DNA from 2 places in the Streptomyces sp. NPDC002619 genome. Region 2 is predicted to be linked to the other one. Evidence: riboswitches for the same ligand, from Rfam matches in the RefSeq annotation. Region 2 holds a riboswitch; the other holds the start of a gene.
What was found. Region 2 has a riboswitch for glycine ahead of gcvT (glycine cleavage system aminomethyltransferase GcvT). Riboswitches for the same ligand answer to the same signal wherever they lie in the genome.

Region 1 (3,400 bases), on a different contig from region 2:
CGCCGAGCTGGGCCCGCGTGGTGGTCTCGTCGCAGGCGAGCGACACATGGTCCGCGTCGACGAGGCGCAGGTTGACGCCGTTCTCGCGCGCGGCGGCCACGACATCGGCGGCACGGCCCGCGGCCCTGACGGTCAGTGTGTCGAAGTAGGCACCGTGGAGGACCTCGACGCCGCCGCGGGTGAGGCCGGCGGCGAGGATCGTGGCGTAGCGATGGGTGCGGCGCGCGATGGACCTCAGGCCCTCGGGACCGTGGTAGACGGCGTACATGCCCGCCATCACCGCGAGGAGCACCTGCGCGGTACAGATGTTGCTGGTCGCCTTCTCCCGGCGGATGTGCTGCTCACGCGTCTGCAGGGCCAGGCGGTACGCCTTGTTCCCGTCGGCGTCGACCGAGACGCCCACGAGACGGCCGGGCAGGCTGCGCGCGAACTTCTCGTGGACGGCCATGTAGCCCGCGTGCGGTCCGCCGAAGCCCATCGGCACACCGAAGCGCTGCGTGGTGCCGACGGCGATGTCGGCGCCCAGCTCGCCGGGCGAGGTCAGGAGGGTCAGCGCCAGCAGGTCGGCGGCGACGGTGACGAGCGCGCCGAGCTCGTGCGCCTGGTCGATGACGGGCTTGATGTCGCGTACGGCACCGGAGGCGCCCGGGTACTGGATCAGCACGCCGTTGATCTCACGCGCAGCGATCTCGGTCGGGATGCCGTCGCTGAGGTCGGCGACGACGACCTCGACGCCGGCCGGCTCGGCACGGGTCTCGATCACGGCGATGGTCTGCGGCAGCGCGTCCGCGTCGACCAGGAAGAGGCCCTTCTTGTTCTTGCCCATGCGCCGGGACAGCGCCACGGCCTCGGCGGCCGCGGTGCCCTCGTCGAGGAGGGAGGCACCGGAGGTCGGCAGCCCGGTGAGGTCGGCGACCATGGTCTGGAAGTTCAGCAGCGCTTCAAGGCGGCCCTGGGAGATCTCCGGCTGGTACGGCGTGTAGGCCGTGTACCAGGCCGGGTTCTCCATGACGTTGCGCAGGATGACGGGCGGCGTGAAGGTGCCGTAGTAGCCCAGGCCGATCATCGATCCGAGCACCTGGTTGCGGTCCGCGAGGGAGCGCAGCTCGGCCAGCACCTCGGCCTCTGTACGCGCGCCCGGCAGGTCGAGCGCGTCGGCGTTTTTGATCACGTCAGGCACGGCGGCGGCGGTCAGCTCATCGAGGGAGCCGTAACCCACCTGCGCGAGCATCTTGGCCCGCGCCTCCTGGTCGGGCCCGATGTGGCGCTGCTCGAAGGGGGTGCCCTGTTCGAGCTCGGTGAGCGGAATGCGGTGGGCGGTCATTGCGGAGGCCTCCTGGTCTGACGCGACCTTCGAGGGGTACCCCGGCACGGGCACCCCGACGGCCTCCCCCTCTGTCATCTCAACCTGAGAGCTTCACCGGATGCCTAGGGGCTCCGGCTTTCACCGTCGGTGAGAGCGGAAACCGTCGACCTCCGCTCTGCTTTCCAGAGTGACCTCGTCCGTGCGGTACGTGGGCCTGAGAGATTCCGGGGAGGATTTGCTCCTTCGGCGCCTCCGATGATGTCCGGAGGACTCTCCCGCACGGGGTCAGCAGCCGCTTGCCAGCCTACCAGCGAGGTCAACGGGAGGGTCTTCGAGTGGCCGCCTTCCCGAATCTGCTCTTTCGTAGTGCTTACGGATGATTTGCGACCAAGTGGAGGGCCCGTGCAGACCGACCTCGATCCGCGCAACCTGATCGGCCGCAAGGCGTTCGACCGCAACGGCACCAAGATCGGCACGATCGACGAGGTGTACCTCGACGACGCGACGGGCGTGCCGGAATGGGCGGCCATACGCACCGGCCTCTTCTCGCGCGACGCCTTCGTCCCCCTCGAGCCGAGCGAACTCGTCGAGGGCACCCTGCGGATCCCCTTCGAACGGGCCCTCATCAAGGACGCCCCCGACTTCGGCGTGGGCCGCCACCTCTCCCCCGAACAGGAACTCCAGCTATACCACCACTACGGCCTGGACGTGGCCCCACCCCCCAAGGTCCCGGACCACGACTTCGGCAAACTGGCCGGCACGGAGGACGTCTGAAACCGCAGGACCCTACGGCGCGGGGCCACAGCACCGACCCACCCGCAGAAGCCACCGACTTCCCCAACCGCTGCGGCCCCGCCCAGACTCCGCACAGGCCGACGCACACCGCGGCGGACGGGCTCACGGCTCCCCCGGTCACCCCTCGACCCCGCGAGGTGCCGTCGAGAGCGACGCCGACCTCGGCCGGACGCTTCCCGCCCTGCTCTCGCACGCCCCCACCCATGCACGGACCACCCGCACCCCGCCAAGCTCCCTCCGCCTCACTCAACGCCCTCACTCAACACCACCACCCGAGCCGCCCCCACTGTGCGCGGCCCCCTCAAGCCCCCCGTCGGCCCCACCCTCTCCGTCCACCTGTCTTCGGGACACCAACGGCAGCGGATCCGCCGGTTCCAATGCAGGGTCGTCGACGCGGAACGTCCTCACCCGGCCCGGCTCCGAGTCCGGTGTCTCGAAGCGCACCGTCACCCGGCCCAGCCCGCTGCCCTGCACCCAGCCGTGTCCGTACTCCGTGTGCCGCACGTCGTGCCCGGAGGGCCAGCGGCGCTCGGCGCGCGCCGCCTCCTCGGCGACGGGCTCCGCCACGGCCTCCTCGGCCGAGGGGTCCGCCCCTTCCCCCGCCGCCTGCGCGAACAGGTCCTCCTGTGTGTAGTCGGCCAGCCCCGACACCCCCACCCCGAGCAGCCGCACTCCCCCCGTCGTGTCCACGGGGTCCAGCAGCCGCGCCGCCGCCTCCCGCACCACCGCCGGATCGTCCGTCGGCCCACGGAGCGTCTCGGACCGGGTCAGGGTCGAGAAGTCGTACCTCCGCACCTTGAGCACGATGGTCCGCCCCGACAGCCCGGCCCCGCGCAGCCTCCGCACACACCGGTCGGCCAGCCGCTGCACCTCGAGCCCAACCCGGATCCGGTCGTGGATGTCCACGTCGTACGTGTCCTCGACCGACACCGACTTTGTCTCACGCTCGGCCACCACGGGCCGCTCGTCGTGCGCCAGCGCCATGGCGTAGAGCGCATGCCCATGGGCCTTGCCGACCAGCCGTACAAGCTCGTCCTCACCCGCCTCCGCGAGCTCGTCGACCGTGGTGATCCCGGCCCGCCGCAGATGGTCGCCCGTCGCCGGCCCGACCCCCGGCAGAGTCCGCACCGACATGGGGCCGAGCAGCGCCCGCTCCGTGCCCGGCTCGATCAGCACCAGCCCGTCGGGCTTCGCCTCCTCAGAGGCGATCTTCGCAAGCATCTTGGAGGCGGCGAGTCCCACCGACCCGGTGAGCCCGGTGCCGGCCCGTATGTCCGCGCGCAGCTTCACCCCCGCCAG
Region 2 (3,400 bases):
GACCAGGCCGGTCGCGGCGTCCACGTGGTACGCGACCACGTCGAACTGCTTGCCGGAGAAGTTCAGCCGCATCCCGTGGGTCAGGTGCCCGCCGTGGGCCAGGTCCAGACCGAGGATGGTGTCACCGGGCTGGGCCAGCGCGAACAGGGCGGCCTGGTTGGCGGAGGCACCCGAGTGGGGCTGCACGTTGGCGTACTCGGCGCCGAACAGCTCCTTGACCCGGTCGATGGCCAGCTGCTCGGTGACGTCGACGTACTCGCAGCCGCCGTAGTAGCGCCGGCCCGGGTAGCCCTCGGCGTACTTGTTGGTGAGGACCGAGCCCTGCGCCTCCATGACCGCGACGGGAGCGAAGTTCTCCGACGCGATCATCTCCAGCGTGGACTGCTGGCGGTGCAGTTCGGCGTCGACCGCGGCGGCCACGTCCGGGTCGAGCTCGTGCAGGGGGGTGTTCAGAAGCGACATGTGCTCTGCGACCTCTCAGCCGGCGGAGTGGGCGGCGTACTCGTCGGCGGAGAGCAGGTCGGCCGGCTCGCCCGCGACGCGCACCTTGAACAGCCAGCCGCCCTCGAAGGGGGCCGAGTTCACCAGCGACGGGTCGTCGACGACGTCCTGGTTGATCTCCGTGACCTCACCGTCGACCGGCGAGTACAGGTCGCTGACCGACTTGGTCGACTCCAGCTCGCCGCAGGACTCGCCCGCAGTGACCGTGTCGCCGACCTCGGGGAGCTGGGCGTAGACGACATCGCCGAGCGCGTTGGCCGCGAACTCCGTGATGCCGACCGTCGAGACGCCGTCCTCGGCGGCCGACAGCCACTCGTGCTCCTTGCTGTAGCGCAGCTGCTGGGGGTTGCTCATGGCCTGAATTCTCCTGTACGCGGGAGTGTGCTGGTGAATGGGGACTGCTGGAGTTGCTCGTGAGCAGGCGAAACGTGCGTGGGGTCACACGGTGACCGCGCCCAGTGTCTACTTCTGGCGCTTGTAGAAGGGCAGCGCCACGACCTCGTACGGCTCGTGGCTGCCCCGGATGTCCACGCCGACGCCCGCCGTGCCCGGCGCCGAGTGCGCCGCGTCGACGTACGCCATGGCGATGGGCTTGCCCAGCGTGGGCGAGGGGGCACCCGAGGTGACTTCGCCGATCACCGCGCCGCCCGCGACGACCGAGTACCCTGCGCGCGGGACCCGGCGGCCCTTGGCGACCAGTCCGACCAGGATGCGCGGCGGGTTCGACTCGGCGCGGGACGCGGCCTCGGCCAGCGCCTCGCGGCCCACGAAGTCGCCCTCCTTCTCGAACTTCACGACCCGGCCGAGCCCCGCGTCGAACGGGGTCAGGGAGGTGTTCAGCTCGTGACCGTACAGCGGCATGCCCGCTTCCAGGCGCAGCGTGTCGCGGCAGGACAGACCGCAGGGGATCAGGCCCGCGCCCTCGCCGGCCTTGGTCAGCGCCTGCCACAGCTCGACGGCGTGCTCCGGCGCCACGAACAGCTCGAAGCCGTCCTCGCCGGTGTAGCCGGTGCGCGCGATCAGCGCGGGGACACCGGCGACCGTGCCGGGCAGGCCGGCGTAGTACTTCAGGCCGTCCAGGTCGGCGTCGGTGAGCGACTTGAGGATTGCGGGGGACTCGGGGCCCTGTACGGCGATCAGCGCGTAGTTGTCCCGGTCGTCGCGGACCTCGGCGTCGAAGCCGGCGGCACGCTCGACAAGAGCGTCGAGGACCACCTGGGCGTTGGAGGCGTTGGCCACGACCAGGTACTCGGCCTCGTCCAGCCGGTAGACGATCAGGTCGTCCAGGATGCCGCCGTCGGCCCGGCAGATCATGGTGTAGCGGGCACGGCCGACGCCGACGGAGGCGATGTTGCCGACCAGGGCGTAGTTCAGCAGCTGCGCGGCCTGCGGGCCGGTGACGGTGATCTCGCCCATGTGGGAGAGGTCGAAGAGGCCGGCCCGGGTGCGCACGGCGAGGTGCTCGTCGCGCTCTGAGCCGTACCGCAGGGGCATGTCCCAGCCGGCGAAGTCGGTCATCGTCGCGCCGAGCGAACGGTGCAGCGCGTCGAGTGCGGTCCGGCGCGGCGCGGCGGAGGATTCGGTACTGCTCATCGGACGGTCGTCTCCCAGGAAATGACGGGCGAGGTCGTTCCTCCCCATCTGTCATCGGAACCTGAGAGGTTCACCATGACCACCGTCGCGGCGACGATCACGGTTTGCACCTTGGGTGGAGCCACTGTCACAGCGGCCCGCTTTTCAGATGTGCCTCGCCCGCGCGGTAACGGGGCCTGAGAGATTCAAGGGAGGGACTTGCTCCTTCGGCGCCCCGGTGTACGTACTGCCGGGGACTCTCCCGCGCGGATTCAAGCGGCCGGTATGCAGTTTGCGCGCACATCATTGCACGCCCGGCGGCCGCGCGGCAGGCCACGTCTGTAACCGACCTGTGGCCGTACGCGCACGAAACCCGGGACAGCACGCATTACCTTCTCTTTACACTTGACGGGCAGGTGATCTCCGAGCCCAAGGGGAGGACGATTCACGGTGAACAGGACCACGGCGTACGCCACGACCACGGGCCTCGCACTGCCGAAGGAGCCCGCAGCACAGGCCCGCGAGCGCTGCACCGAGCAGCCGGCCCCTGTCGTCCGCGACCTGCGGGAACGCTCGGGCCGCAGCCCCCACCACCTGCTCTTCGGCCCCCGCGACCTCGTCGTGATCGCAGGCCTGCCCGGCAGCGGCAAGTCGACGCTGATGCACCGCGCGGTCCGCGGCGTCCGCGTCGACTCCCAGGACACCCGCGACCGCTGGGACGCCCGCACCCCCCGCTTCCTCCCCTACGCCCTCTACCGCCCCCTGGTGCGCCTCGCCCACTTCGCCGGACTGCGCAGGGCCCTGCGCTCCGGCGAGGGCGTCGTCGTGCACGACTGCGGCACCCAGGCCTGGGTGCGCGGCTGGCTGGCCCGCGAGGCCCGCCGGCGCAGCGGCACCCTGCACCTGCTGCTCCTCGACGTCACCCCCGACACGGCACTCGCGGGCCAGCGCGAGCGCGGCCGGGGCGTCTCCCGCTACGCCTTCCTGCGCCACCGCAGGGCAGCCGCCCGTCTGCTGCGCTCGGTGGAGCAGGGCGCGCTGCCCGAGGGCTGCGGCTCGGCGGTGCTGCTCGACCGGGACGCGGCGGACGTCCTGCGCCGGATCGGCTTCTCGGATTGAAGGGCTGTCACCGCCACCCGCTAGCCTTTCCAGCCAGACCAGTGGTTTCCAGCAGGCGGTAGGCAGATGGACATCCCGGCGGACTTTCCCGCGGACCTCCCGGCACAGGCGCACCCCCATCCGCACGGCGGATGGCCGGGCAACGAACTGGAGGAGGTCCTCTCGGCCTCCCTCGGCGTCCCCTCGGCAGGCGGCCGCATCGTGGAAG

Region 1: another riboswitch for glycine. It lies ahead of gcvP (aminomethyl-transferring glycine dehydrogenase); the one in region 2 lies ahead of gcvT (glycine cleavage system aminomethyltransferase GcvT).

Annotation. Positions count from the first base shown of each region.
Region 1 is NZ_JBIAQV010000004.1:352,799-356,198, forward strand. Features, by position in the region: gene gcvP (aminomethyl-transferring glycine dehydrogenase) at 1-1,324, opposite strand, end outside; glycine riboswitch at 1,499-1,594, opposite strand; gene ACFYXB_RS10990 (PRC-barrel domain-containing protein) at 1,709-2,080, shown strand; gene ACFYXB_RS10995 (DNA polymerase IV) at 2,357-3,400, opposite strand, start outside.
Region 2 is NZ_JBIAQV010000016.1:50,381-53,780, forward strand. Features, by position in the region: gene glyA (serine hydroxymethyltransferase) at 1-462, opposite strand, end outside; gene gcvH (glycine cleavage system protein GcvH) at 478-855, opposite strand; gene gcvT (glycine cleavage system aminomethyltransferase GcvT) at 964-2,094, opposite strand; glycine riboswitch at 2,249-2,348, opposite strand; gene ACFYXB_RS24320 (AAA family ATPase) at 2,524-3,192, shown strand; gene ACFYXB_RS24325 (enhanced serine sensitivity protein SseB) at 3,259-3,400, shown strand, end outside.